Regions from separate parts of the Gilliamella sp. B3022 genome, predicted to be linked through region 1. Evidence: riboswitches for the same ligand, from Rfam matches in the RefSeq annotation. Region 1 holds a riboswitch; the other holds the start of a gene.
The links. A riboswitch is a leader RNA that binds a small molecule or an ion and turns the genes downstream of it on or off. The one in region 1 is predicted to bind thiamine pyrophosphate.
Positions count from the first base shown of each region.

Region 1 (6,830 bases):
TAATCACGATAGCGATAAGTTTGAAACTAAAATACTGCTGAATAAATTCATTCGACTCAGTTAGATTTGATTCGGCCATGACAAAAAACACACTTTGAGAAAATTCCTGACGATAAATTATAAAATAACTTATTGAAATCAATGATAAAAATCCTACAATCAAACCATAGACAGTGGCAATTTTTCGAGTCTGATTTGGAAATAGTAATACTGGAATCAACCAAATTAAACTATAGATGATTGAATCACGTAAGCCAATAACATTAGCATGCCCAGAAGCAAAAATATAAAGTTGTAAACTACTGGAAAAATAGGTAAAAAATAAAACAACAACGATAAGTGCTGACCAATTAAACTTTTGGTTTTCTTGTATATTTGTCATGAAAATTTATTCGACATCAATAGTTATAGATGCGCATAAAATACACATACTAGATTAAAAAAACCTTAAGTAATACCAGGCTGATATTTAGAAAAAATTAATAGATCATCTCGTTAAGTAAATCTTTGAAAAAACCGTCTATTTTTTATTTAATGACAAACCTAATAATTTAGCAATTTCCGCATTTTCGAATTTGTTAAGTTGCCAAGGAGAATTATTAAAAATGATCTTCCCACTATCAACGACTATACAGCGTGAAAAGTTGTTCAAAGAATCATCCAGATAATGGGATACCATGAGTAACGTTAATGCCAATTCTTCACAAATATGATTAACCAACTCTAGCATTTCAAACCGCAATGCTTGGTCTAATGCCGAGAATGGTTCATCCAACAATAAAATAGGACGATGTTGAATTAAACAGCGTGCCAAAGCAACCCGTTGGCGCTGTCCTCCTGAAAGTTGATTGGGGTAGCGCGCATTAAAACCGGCTAAACCAACTTTAGCCAGCATATCAGCGACATTTTGCTTCTCAAAATTTGTTATCTTTAATGACGGTTTGATACCTAAAGCAATATTTTGCTCGACGGTTAAATGATCAAATAAGTTATTATTTTGAAACATCATTGAAACTGGGCGCTTACCGGGTAAAGTATGAGTCATGTTTTGATGGTTAAGGATGATTTTCCCTGAACTTGGAAAAATAAATCCTGCAATCAAACTTAAAAAGGTACTTTTACCTGCACCACTGGGACCAACAATGACCACTTTTTCTTGGGCATCAATTTGCACATTAAAATGCATCTTAAAATCATCATATTGATAATTAATTTGATTAAGTTCGATCATAATCCATCACAAATAATAAACTAAAAGATAAGATTAACAAAAATGCAGCCGTCACTGCGCTTTCTTGATAATGATAATGCGCTATTTGTTGATATAAATAAAAAGGCAATGTGGAGACTGCCTGTCCGCCAAATAATGCAATAATCCCAAAATCACCCATCGACAATAATGCCGAAAAAGCCACAGTCAAAGTAATGAGTTTTTTTAATGATTTATATTCGATTAAATAAAAATGATTAATGCCTACAATGTTTAATGTCTGACTTAATTGCCAATAACGTGATGTGACATCATACATGGGTGTCTCAAGATTTTTTAAGACAAAGGGTAATGCCATTAAACCATTACAAAGCATCATTAATCCACAAACGAACACTGCATTATCTGCCCATTGAAATGACACAATAAACAATCCAGATGCAAGCACCATGCTTGGAATGGCTAAAATTAATGACCCAACTAACATTAAACGATTGCTCCATTGTTGCTGTTTATTAATCAGTAGGCGGCTATTGGTCCAAAGCAATAATAAGGCAAGTAATACAGCAATCATGGCTGAACCAAAGGCAATTATTAACGAATACATAACCGATTGTTGAAAATCTGAACTTAACAGCGACCATTGGAAATAACTTATACCTTCAATTAATAACATAATCATTGGCAACAAAATATACATTCCGCCAAAAACAACAATAACAGCACTAACGATGCCCATCGTCACAGTAATTGGCAAACAATAATGAGGACGGATATACTGCACACTCAAATCGCGATAATGATTTATTTTTCTCATAAGCCAAACAAAACTAATACAGCAAATAAGTTGAATCAACGCCAATATGATGGCTTGTATCAAATCAAAGTCCCGAATCGATTGATAGATCGCCACTTCAATCGTAGTATATTTAGGTCCTCCTCCTAATGCCAATACAATGGCAAAACTGGTAAAACAAAGCAAAAAAACCAGTCCGGACATAGGTAAAAGCTGCCGGCGCAATAATGGCCATTCGACTAATTTAAAATAAGTAAAATGAGAAAAATTCAGCTGTGCAGCCAGTTGCTTTTGCTCAACAGGAACACTACTTAATGTTTGATAAAATAGACCACTTGCATAAGGAAAATTCAAAAAAACATGTGCTAATAAAATGCTCGATAATCCATAAATTGAAGTTGAAAAAGATAATCCTAAATAAGCAAAGCAAGAAGCGAATAAACCATGTTGACCATAAACGGATAATAGACCTGTTACTACAACTAATGTTGGTAGAATAAAGGCAACGGGCATAATCCGTATTAAAAAGCTTTTTCCCCAAAAATTAATCATTGTTAACGATTTAGCCATAACAACGGCCGCAAATATCGACAATGATGTCGATAATATAGCTTGTATGAAAGTAATCCAAATAATATGCAACAAATAGTTATCAAAATAGACTGTTAGATTATCGTATTTCATAGCTGTATAGCAAAGTGCAAATAGAGCTGTACCTAAAACCAATATTATTAAGCTGGCAGCGCTAATACCTGGCAGTAACGTTCTAAAATTCAACATTGCACTATATAAACAGATTAATCGTTTACTTTTCATTACTGACTAATGGCTGATTGCCATTCACGTACCCAAGCTTTTTGATTATCAGCCACTTTCTGTGCATCAAATTCAAGAGCTTTATTGATTTTATTAATCTGGTCAAATGCAGGTGGTAAAAAAGTGCTTATAATAGGATACATAACATTTTTTTCAGCAAATTGCTGTTGCACCTCAGGCGTTAATAAATATTGTAAAAAGCGACGTGCTAATTGCGGTTGCTGACTGTATTTAGTCATGCCCGCTATTTCAACTTGACGATAATGCCCCTCATCAAAAACAGCAGAATTATAACGAAAATCTTGATCGTTAATGATATGTGCAACAGGGGAAGTACTGTAACTAAGCACAAAATCAGCTTCACCTTTTAAAAACATACCGTATGCCTCACTCCAACCTTTGGTAACCGTTACGGTATTTTTAGCAATCTTTTGCCAGGCAAATACCGCATCATTACCGTAAATGCTTTTTACCCAAAAAAGTAAACCTAATCCAGGCGTACTGGTTCTTGGATCTTGATAAATAATCTTCCAATTCGCTTTATTTTCAACTAATTCATGCAATGAGTGAGGAGGACTTTTTATTTTTTCTTTATTATAAATAAAAGCAAAATAACCGAAATCATACGGAATAAAATCCTCATCCCACCAATCAGTGTTAAGATTATTAGGTTTAGTTATTTGGTGGGGAGTAACTATATCAGCCTGTTTGGCTTGCCCTAAAAGATTGTTGTCTAACCCTAAAATAACATCGGCGCTCGTTTTATTACCCTCTAGGCGAAGGCGATTTAAAATTGACACACCATCCCCCAGAGTAACAATATTAAGTTGGCAATCACATTGAGCTTCAAAACCCTGTTTAATAACTTCGCCAGGTCCCCACTTAGAAATGAAAGAGTTGTAACTATAAATGGTCAAAGTAGGTTTATCATAAAGATTAGCATTGGCTGAAGTTGCCACGAAAAACACAGAAAATAAAAATGACTGTAAAAATTTATTACAAAACATTTTGCCTCCAAAAAAGCGAATAAAAGACAAAAGGTTTGAGCAGAAACAATAACTCAAATCCCTCCGCTGGCATGACCCAGTTCAGGTTCGACGAGTTGCATTAGCAAATAATACTCTCAGTCCTTAGGACACCCCGTTGAGAACGATGTTAGTTTAGTAGTTAGTTGAATGATTGTAAATAAAGAAAGTCGTTTGTTTTTTTGTAATCATTTTTAAGTAAGAAAATCCATTGATTTCAAATAAATTTCAATTATATCAATAATTATCAACCTAAGATCCTCATCTAAGTATAAAAAATGGATATGCTAAATGAAAAATAGCGATATTTATAAAAAATATTTAGGAGTCTATACCGTCTCGTTTTTCTGTTTTTATATTATTATTGTATATTTATCATTTATTCTTCTATTCATTTGAAAATTTTTTCTGGAAAGGATCCTATGGTAATTGATGAATATGCCTTGCATTCATTAATTACCAGAAGTAACTTTTTGGTATTAGATGCAAAAGATCCATTTTTGAAAGCCTTACCATTTGAAATGGGCAATCAGATTGCATATCATTATTAAACCAAACAATATCGTTTTATCCGATATCTTTCAATAAATTATGGAGCTCTCTTCAAAAAACACACCTAATCAGATTCAAAAGTGCTATCGCGCTTTCGAATACAGCTGTTGATTTGACGCCAAATGAACATCAATTGCTCTTCAGTATGTGCCTGTGTTTCATTAAAAGGAATTTTGTAATACATTCTGATACCCTATAGGGGGGATTTAAAAGTTGGATCTGTCATATGAATTCCTAACATAAATACATACCCTCTGCCATCGGTACCCTTCTAAAAGATTGAAATATCGGATGTACTCGTATCCTCCATACGTTCAAAAATGACACCTTGGTGCTCTATCAGGATCTTTTAAGGGATAAAGGATATAATTGCTTTCAAATAACTTCCATCAATCAAATGATCAGGCTTAGTTTCTCTCAACTCTTACTCACGCAGGGTTATCATTTGTTTAAAAGAGAGCAAATATTGTCGTTGAGTAGCAATGTTGTTATTATCACTCTGATAATAACAACATCCTCCGTGACTTGCTTCAAATTGAACTGGTAAATTAATTAGATAAGTGCCTAAGCAACGGATTGAGGAATTTTCTAAGCTTTGCGTCACTTGTTGTTTTTTTGATAAATCAGCCATACGCACTCGAGATAAGAGTTCGTATCTCCTTTAACTCAGAAAGATCAAGACGATTTTTAGCACCAATATGATCTGTTGCAGTTTTTTTCATTGATGTTGTTAACCTTCAACAACCCAACAGCTGACATGCTATTTTCTAAACGCCAAACTTTTTCTGAATTTATATCTCTGCTATCTTTATGTTTAACTTTTAAATTACTGCCCATCATTCCCGGAATAAAATATTTGGCACAATAATTCTTTCTTTTTTATTTAACATAGTATGTAGCTTATTGTCTGTGGTTGGAACAGTATTATATTAGAACGACTGCTGTTGTTTTCTATTCCACATATTTTCCTACTTATCCAAGATTAATTTTCTAGGACTAAAGACTCATATATCGATTAACCATTGATTTTTTTTTGATCCGTGACTCTTAAAAAATTTTTTTATCGGCAATGAATGCATTGTTGCTAAATAGAGAGGTTCGCATACATAAATTGGTTTGGATCATTTGCGGTTCAATCCACCATTCGTCTAACACTTCTATGACTTTTGATGATCCATTTATATCACATAAGCAAACCCTATTTGCAATTAATACAGGATTTCGTCTAAGGTTGAGGATGAAAATCATCTATTTCATCTCTCCATTCATTATAATCCCAAGTTACTATTTTGGTTTTCAGCTCTTCCAAGTAGTCTAGTGCCGCTTGTTTTTCGGTTGGGCTAAGTTGCTGTTCTAATCGATGTTGAATTTGCTTATTATATTCCCAAACAGGCGGTAGTTGATAAGCATACCATGCTAAATTATTGCCTATCTTGATGATTTTTTGTTTTGCATAATCACTTAACAGCGACCAGGCATAGGCTTTCATCGGATCTTGATCCCGTCCTAAACCATATAAATACGCTTCAGTCACGCGTAATATTCCTATAATTGAGCTATGTTCCGCCATTAGCTGCGCATAATCTATGGCCTGTTTTAAATCGTCTAATTTTAATATTTTTCGGTATTCGATTAATTTATTCAGTTTCTCGTATTCTTTATCCTTGTAATGGTCTCCTTGTTGAAATAATATTCGGGCTGTTAAATCTTCGTAACAGTGATAGCCACCTTCAATTGCAAAATTTAAATACTCAATACTTTTTTCTAATTGCTCATCTGGACAAGAGCGCGCCATTCCTTGTTCATCATACCAACAAAAACCCATTCCCAAGCCCTTTTCATACGCAAAATAGGGATATTTTAAATCGGCAAACTTATCCCACAAATAACTTCTCATTTTAGTACTTTTAAACACCTCTGGTTCTACTAACGGTTTACCTGCACTATCCACTAACTGATCCCGATACTTATCCATAAATTCTGTAAATGAGATCATCCCTTCTTCTTTGTAATCTTCATTAAAATGTTTCTGCCAAGTAAGGAGAGAATAATAATACGGCATGGCATTTTTATCCCATTGCCAGGCATGTTTTAAAAATTTGACTAAGTTGTCCGGACTAACTACCGCATGAAATACTTGATCGTCAAAGGCTGATTCATACAGCTTTTTAGCTTCGTCAATACGTAATAATTGATTTTCAGGAATGGTTGAAGGGTAAATGGTAAAGTCCATAGGTAGATTTTCCAGTTGATTAAGCTTGTGGTTTCGTTTTTTTGAATGATCAGTATTTAAATAAATCAGACTAATCACAACACAAAAACCAATTACACATATGATTAACTTTTTTAGTAAAGATTGAATTGTTCTTGTAGGATAATTCATTAAAGATATTCCAAATCATTCTGATTAAAGACATCCACTTTGACAATG
Region 1 covers NZ_CP071867.1:119,297-126,126, forward strand. Annotated here, with positions in the region: gene cptA (phosphoethanolamine transferase CptA) at 1-388, opposite strand, end outside; gene thiQ (thiamine ABC transporter ATP-binding protein ThiQ) at 521-1,231, opposite strand; gene thiP (thiamine/thiamine pyrophosphate ABC transporter permease) at 1,218-2,822, opposite strand; gene thiB (thiamine ABC transporter substrate binding subunit) at 2,822-3,829, opposite strand; TPP riboswitch at 3,870-3,975, opposite strand; gene J4T76_RS00540 (hypothetical protein) at 4,270-4,398, shown strand; gene J4T76_RS00545 (hypothetical protein) at 4,824-5,030, opposite strand; gene J4T76_RS00550 (hypothetical protein) at 5,625-6,782, opposite strand; gene J4T76_RS00555 (hypothetical protein) at 6,782-6,830, opposite strand, start outside.

Region 2 (6,830 bases), 410 kb from region 1:
CCCTCATGTCAAAGAAACCTTAAAAACACTGCATAATAATCAATATTCATTGGCACTAGTGACGAACAAACCCGCTCAATTTTTACCAGATTTGCTATCATCGCTTGGCATAAAAGAGTACTTTTCCCTGATACTTGGAGGTGGTGATGTTATTAAATTAAAACCACATCCAGCACCACTATACCAAGTCATGGCAACCTTCGGTTTATTCAGCGATCAGTTATTGTTTGTGGGAGATTCTAAAAACGATATTACTGCTGCCCAAAATGCCAAATGCCCTACTGTTGCACTAACCTATGGATACAATTATGGCATCTCGATTGCGACCAGCAATCCTGATTTTTTATTTGATGATTTTAAAGATATATTAACCTTATTACCTCAGCCCAAAGCTGAAGCTAAAAAATAATGATTAAAGATAAAAAATAACCAGATTAGGAATAAATTATGAGTAAACCGATTGTATTTAGTGGCGCTCAGCCCTCAGGCGAACTAACACTTGGCAACTATTTAGGGGCTTTAAAAAACTGGGTAACTTTGCAAAGCGAATATGATTGCGTTTATTGTATCGTCAATCAGCACGCCATTACTGTACGTCAGGATCCGCAAAAACTGCGTAAAGCAACACTTGATACATTAGCCTTATATTTAGCTTGTGGTATCGATCCGAAGCAAAGTACTATTTTTGTACAATCACAGGTACCCGCTCATGCTGAACTGGGTTGGGCATTAAACTGTTACACCTATTTTGGTGAATTGAGCCGTATGACGCAATTTAAAGATAAGTCTTCTCGTCATTCTGAAAATATTAACGCTGGACTGTTTGATTATCCTGTTTTGATGGCGGCAGATATATTATTATATCAAGCCAATTTAGTACCTGTTGGTGACGATCAAAAACAACATCTTGAATTATCACGCGATATTGCGATGCGTTTTAATGCACTTTATGGTGATATTTTTTCTGTACCTGAGCCATTTATTTCTAAGGTTGGCGCGCGGGTCATGTCATTACAAGACCCAACCAAAAAAATGTCTAAATCAGATGAAAATCGCAACAATGTGATTGGTTTACTCGAAAATCCTAAAGATATTGAAAAGAAAATTAAACGGGCAATGACCGATTCTGACGAACCACCAGTAGTACGTTATGATTTAAAAAATAAAGCTGGCGTATCAAACCTGCTCGATATCTTAACAGGTATTACCGGTAAACCAATTGCTGAACTTGAAAAAGAGTTTGAAGGCAAAATGTACGGGCACCTCAAAACCGAAGTGGCAACTCAAGTGATTGATATGTTAACCGCATTACAAACTAAATATTACCAATTTCGTAATGATGAGAATTATTTACTTTCAGTCATGCAAGAAGGGGCAGAAAAAGCACGCTCCAAAGCCAAACCAACCTTGAAAAAGGTTTATGATGCAATTGGTTTTGTATAAACAATAAGCCATTAACTGCTAAACCAAAAAACTGATAGTTAAAATTCAAAATTATTACCTATCACAAAAAAATAGTATAGATTGGCTTTAATTAATGGATATGATGAGTAACGATTAAAGTCATCTGAATATATGGGTTGGTTATGAAGATTATTATTCTTGGTGCCGGACAAACAGGCAGTGCTTTAGCTGAATACCTTGTTACCGAAAAACAAAACGATGTCACTGTAATTGATGAAAATCATGATAAATTGCAATCTTTACAAGAGCGTTTTGATTTACAGGTCATTTGTGGCAAATCATCTTACCCACAAGTATTAGAAAGCGCTGGTGCTGAATCGGCTGATATGCTGGTTGCCGTCACTAATTCGGATGAAGTCAATATGATGGCTTGCCAAATAGGTCATGTCATGTTTAATATTCCGCAAAAAGTCGCACGCATTCGCGCACCAGAATATAATGACGAAAAATATTCGTTCTTTAATAAAGATTGCATTAATATCGACCATATTATTGCTCCAGAGAATCTTATTACCAATCATGTCAGTCAGTTAGTACAATATCCAGGATCTTTACAGTTTGCTTCTTTCTACGATAATCGTGTATGTTTGGTTGCAGTCACTGCCTATTATGGTGGAGCATTAGTCGGAAGTGAACTGTCTGAACTGAAAGAACATTTACCCCATGTTGAAGCTAGGGTTGTTGCAATATATCGAAAAAACCGCTTTATTCGCCCATTAGCTTCCACACTTATTGAGGCTGGTGATATGGTCTATTTCATTACTCCACCTAGCAACATCAAAGCAGTAACAAGTGAATTACAGAGACTTGAAAAACCTTATAAGCGTATCATTATTAGTGGCGGTGGCGGCATAGCGGTTGCCCTAGCCAAACGTTTAGAAAATGATTATCAAGTCAAATTAATCGAACGTAATGCTGAGCGTGCCGAATTAATTGCCGAACAATTGGTCAATACCACTGTTTTACATGGTGAATCGTCAGATCAAGAGCTACTATCACAAGAACAAGTTGAACTGACTGATCTATTTATTGCCGTAACAAGTGACGATGAATCTAACATTATGTCATCAATGCTGGCTAAAAGAATGGGCGCAAAAAAAGTTATTGTTTTAATTCAAAAGCAAGCCTACCTTGAACTGATTAATGATAGTGTTATTGATATTGCTATTTCACCACAACACGCCACTATTTCAGAGTTATTAAGTCATGTAAGGCAAACAGGTGTAGTCAAAGTTGTCTCTTTAAGGCAAGGTGAATCAGAAATAGTAGAGGTGGTAGCTCAGGGGGATAAAGACAGTTCCAAACTGGTTGGTAAAAATATCAATGGTTTAAAGTTACCTTCAGGTGCCACTATCGGTGCAGTAGTGCGTGGGGAAGATGTGATTATCGTTAATACCGATCTAACCATTGAAAGTAACGATCATCTTATCATCTTCTTACCCGACCGTCGTGATATAACTGATATAGAAAAATTATTACAATAGCTTGTGTTAAATTTTTAGTCAGTCCATAATAAATACTCTTTGACTCGGGGTGTTTTTTGTAAAGTACAAAAAACTGAGATTTTACCCGTTGAACCTGATCTGGATTATACCAGCGTAGGGAAGTCTCAGCCTTGAAAATTCTAGATTGGCCACTCTTCCCTTAATTAATTTTAAACATCGTAGTAAGGAAAGAATATGTCTGCCATCAATACTCTACAACTAGCTCAAGTTAGGCCTTTTATTGATCACATAAAACAACGATCTCCATTAATACATTGTATTACTAATGATGTCGTACAGAACTTTACCGCCAATGTCTTATTAGCGATTGGTGCATCGCCAGCGATGGTCATTGCGGAACAAGAAGTTGCTACTTTTGCACAAATTGCCAGTGGTTTATTAATCAATGTTGGTACCATTCATAGCAGCAGTGCGCAAAGTATGTTATTAGCCGCTGCTAGCGCTCAACAAAATCAAACACCATGGGTACTTGATCCGGTTGCTATTGGGCCTGCGCTCGCCTATCGCAGTGAAATCGTCCAACAATTATTAGCTTTTAAGCCAACAGTAGTGCGTGGCAATGCATCAGAAATATTGGCATTAAATGGTGAGACCACATCTGCTAAAGGTCCTGATGGTCAAGACTCCACCGAATCTGCTTTAAATGCAGCTAAAAAGCAAGCACTAAAACATCAAACCATTATTGCTATTACGGGCGATATCGACTATATCACCAATGGCACGGAAACTTATAGCATCAAAGGTGGCGATATTACATTAACTAAAATTACAGGCACCGGCTGCTCGCTCTCTGCCATGGTTGCAGCGTTTATTGCCGGATCAACTAATCCCTTACTTGCAGCGGCTTCAGCTTGCTTTATGATGAAAAAAGCTGGCGAGCTTGCCAATAAACATCAAGGATTAGGCACTTACTCTGTGTCATTATTGGATAAGCTTTCACTATTTAACTCATTATATGTATAAAGAAATCACATGAAAAAACAACTCGATTTAAGTCTCTATTTAGTATTAGATCCAATGTTATGCGGTGGCATTAAAGGCATGATAGAAACCACCAAAATAGCTGTTGCCAATGGGGTAACGGCAGTACAATTAAGATCAGAACATGACTTTTCTGGCAAAGATTGGTATCACACCGCACTGGCATTAAAAGAGCTGCTAAATGACACTACCGTCCCCTTATTGATTAATGATCATGTCGATATTGCCCTAGCCGTTGATGCCGATGGTGTCCATATTGGGCAAAGCGATTTACCTGTCGATGTTGCCCGTAAATTAATCGGTAATGATAAGTGGTTAGGATTTTCGGTCGCCAATCGTCAACAACTGAATGCGGTTCCATGGCAACTTGTCGATTATATTGGGATTGGTCCTATTTATCCTACCACCACTAAACAAGATGCAGAACCAGCAATAGGCATGCCACAATTATCCCAATTAGTTAAGCTAAAACAATGCCCTGCTGTCGCTATAGGCGGTATTAATACCAACAATGCCACACAAATACTACAAACCGGCATTGAAGGTATCGCGGTGGTGTCAGCTATTTGTGGTCAAAAAAATGTACAACAATCTACGTTATTGCTACTCGAAAAAATACAACCAATTAAATTAAGATAGGAAGAAAAATTATGACAACAGTGGCCTTAACAATGGCCGGTTCTGATCCAAGTGGTGGTGCCGGAATTCAAGCCGATTTAAAAGCCTTTTCTGCGATCGGAGCATATGGAATGTCGGTAATAACAGCGCTCACGGCCCAAAGTACCCAAGGAGTAAATGGTGTGATGGCAATCGATCCCGAATTTGTAGCCGCACAATTTAACACCCTTTATCGTGATATCAAAATTGATTCCGTAAAAATAGGTATGTTAATGAATAAAGAGATTGTGACTACGGTTTATCATCTATTAAATGATAATCCTATTGCCAATATAGTGCTAGATACCGTAATGATTGCTAAAGGTGGACATTCACTTTTAAAATCTGATGCAGTTAAAGCAATTCGTGAATTACTATTACCTTTAGCCACGGTAATAACACCTAACTTACCTGAAGCTGCTGCCTTACTGGAATGTGATGAGGCAAAAAGCGAAGATGAAATGCAACAACAGGGGCATGACTTATTAAAATTCGGCTGTAAAGCGGTATTAATAAAAGGTGGGCATTTGCAAAGTCAAGAAAGCCCCGATTATTTAATCACCCCAACAAGAACCATCAAAATGGTATCATCACGCATCCAAACTAAAAACACTCATGGCACAGGTTGCACATTATCAGCAGCAATTGCAGCTTTGTTACCAACACATAATTTAGAACACACCGTACGACAAGCAAAAGAATACTTGCAAGGTGCGATAAGTCATGCGGATGATTTAAAAATTGGTCAAGGAATTGGACCAACGCATCATTTTTATCGATGGTGGTAAATGAAGTTTTTAATGAATATTGACAACAGGTGTAACTAATAAGATGATTAATACAATTTTTAAACATAACGACACAGTAGTACGGCATAGATACTCAAAGTATTTTAATTTTGATTAATAATTGAAATCAACTATCTATTAATGCTAATAAACCAATAACAACGAAAACTACAGGAATTAAAATCGTTATTGCACGTAGCATAAATCCAAATTACTTTTTAAAAAATAAATTTTTAAGTATAAGAGCAATGATTAAAATAACTTTGATAAAGCCCTTCAGTGCAACATAATTTTATATTAAAAGAATCTCCACATTACAAGGAATTAATGGCGATTCTTTGATTCACTCACACTACAGTGGAGCGTACCTTGTTTTACATTTTCATCTTCTGAATAAATAACCCAGCAACTCTTCATTGAAGGGTCAATTTTTTTGGTTATTGCAATTCCACTCTCTGCATATACACAAACAGCATAATAAGGGGCAGTATCTTCAGCATTATTGACTCTCCACACTAATTGCTGTTTAAAGCCATCACTTGTGCCAGATACGGGCACTTGCGCAGCTTTTTTCACAGGATTATCATAATAAAGTTCTAAATTTAAAAAAAATGAAGTAACAGTTTTATCTTCAGATACATCCCATCCATCGGGCTTATCTTCAACTTTTTCTTTAAAGGTGATCTCTTTTGGACAATCTATCTGGTACGCGTTCACAGTAAAAACGCTCGCTAACCAAGCGATAATTATCATAGTATTGCATAATCTTTTCCATGTCATATCCTATGTCCTCTCTAAACTGTCTTTACAATTAATAATTAGAAAAACAGGTTAATATTGTAAATTGTCATGATAATTTGATTAAAATAGTAAATAGATATCATTAAATTTTTAAAAATTAGATTATTCATTATCTTGTTTTGATAATAAAATTCTTACCTAATTTTTTGTATCGCTCGTTTTATTTGTAGTGCAGTTAAGCGAAACAACATTATTTACTACTTTTCCGTATTTATCCTCAGAATAAAAACTTTTGCATATATTCACTGAACGATCTATTTTTTTTATCATTTCGATTTTACTTCCAACATAAATACAGTCGACATAAAAAGGAATATCATCTATAGGTCGACTGACCTGCCAGGTAAGCTCAAATTGTTTACCCCAATTCTTACGACCAATTAAAGTTTCTTCTGGCTTTTGTTGAATCTTTTTAACTGGTTTATTGTAATAAACTGCTATGCTTAAAGGTTCATATATAGCACCATCTTCACTCTCAACAACCTCCCATCCATTTGTCAGATTTTCAACATATTTTTTGACTTTCAGTTCTTTTGGACATTCAATCTGATAAGCATTCACAAAAAAAACTGCTGCCAACCAAGCCATTGAAGCAACAGTAATACGTAATATTTTATCATCCATATTATAGATC
Region 2 covers NZ_CP071867.1:531,462-538,291, forward strand. Annotated here, with positions in the region: gene J4T76_RS02315 (phosphoglycolate phosphatase) at 1-409, shown strand, start outside; gene trpS (tryptophan--tRNA ligase) at 448-1,443, shown strand; gene trkA (Trk system potassium transporter TrkA) at 1,587-2,948, shown strand; TPP riboswitch at 2,984-3,086, shown strand; gene thiM (hydroxyethylthiazole kinase) at 3,144-3,932, shown strand; gene thiE (thiamine phosphate synthase) at 3,942-4,589, shown strand; gene thiD (bifunctional hydroxymethylpyrimidine kinase/phosphomethylpyrimidine kinase) at 4,601-5,395, shown strand; gene J4T76_RS02345 (STY0301 family protein) at 5,720-6,175, opposite strand; gene J4T76_RS02350 (STY0301 family protein) at 6,335-6,820, opposite strand.
Region 2: linked by a shared signal. The riboswitch ahead of thiM (hydroxyethylthiazole kinase) and the one ahead of thiB (thiamine ABC transporter substrate binding subunit) in region 1 are both predicted to bind thiamine pyrophosphate.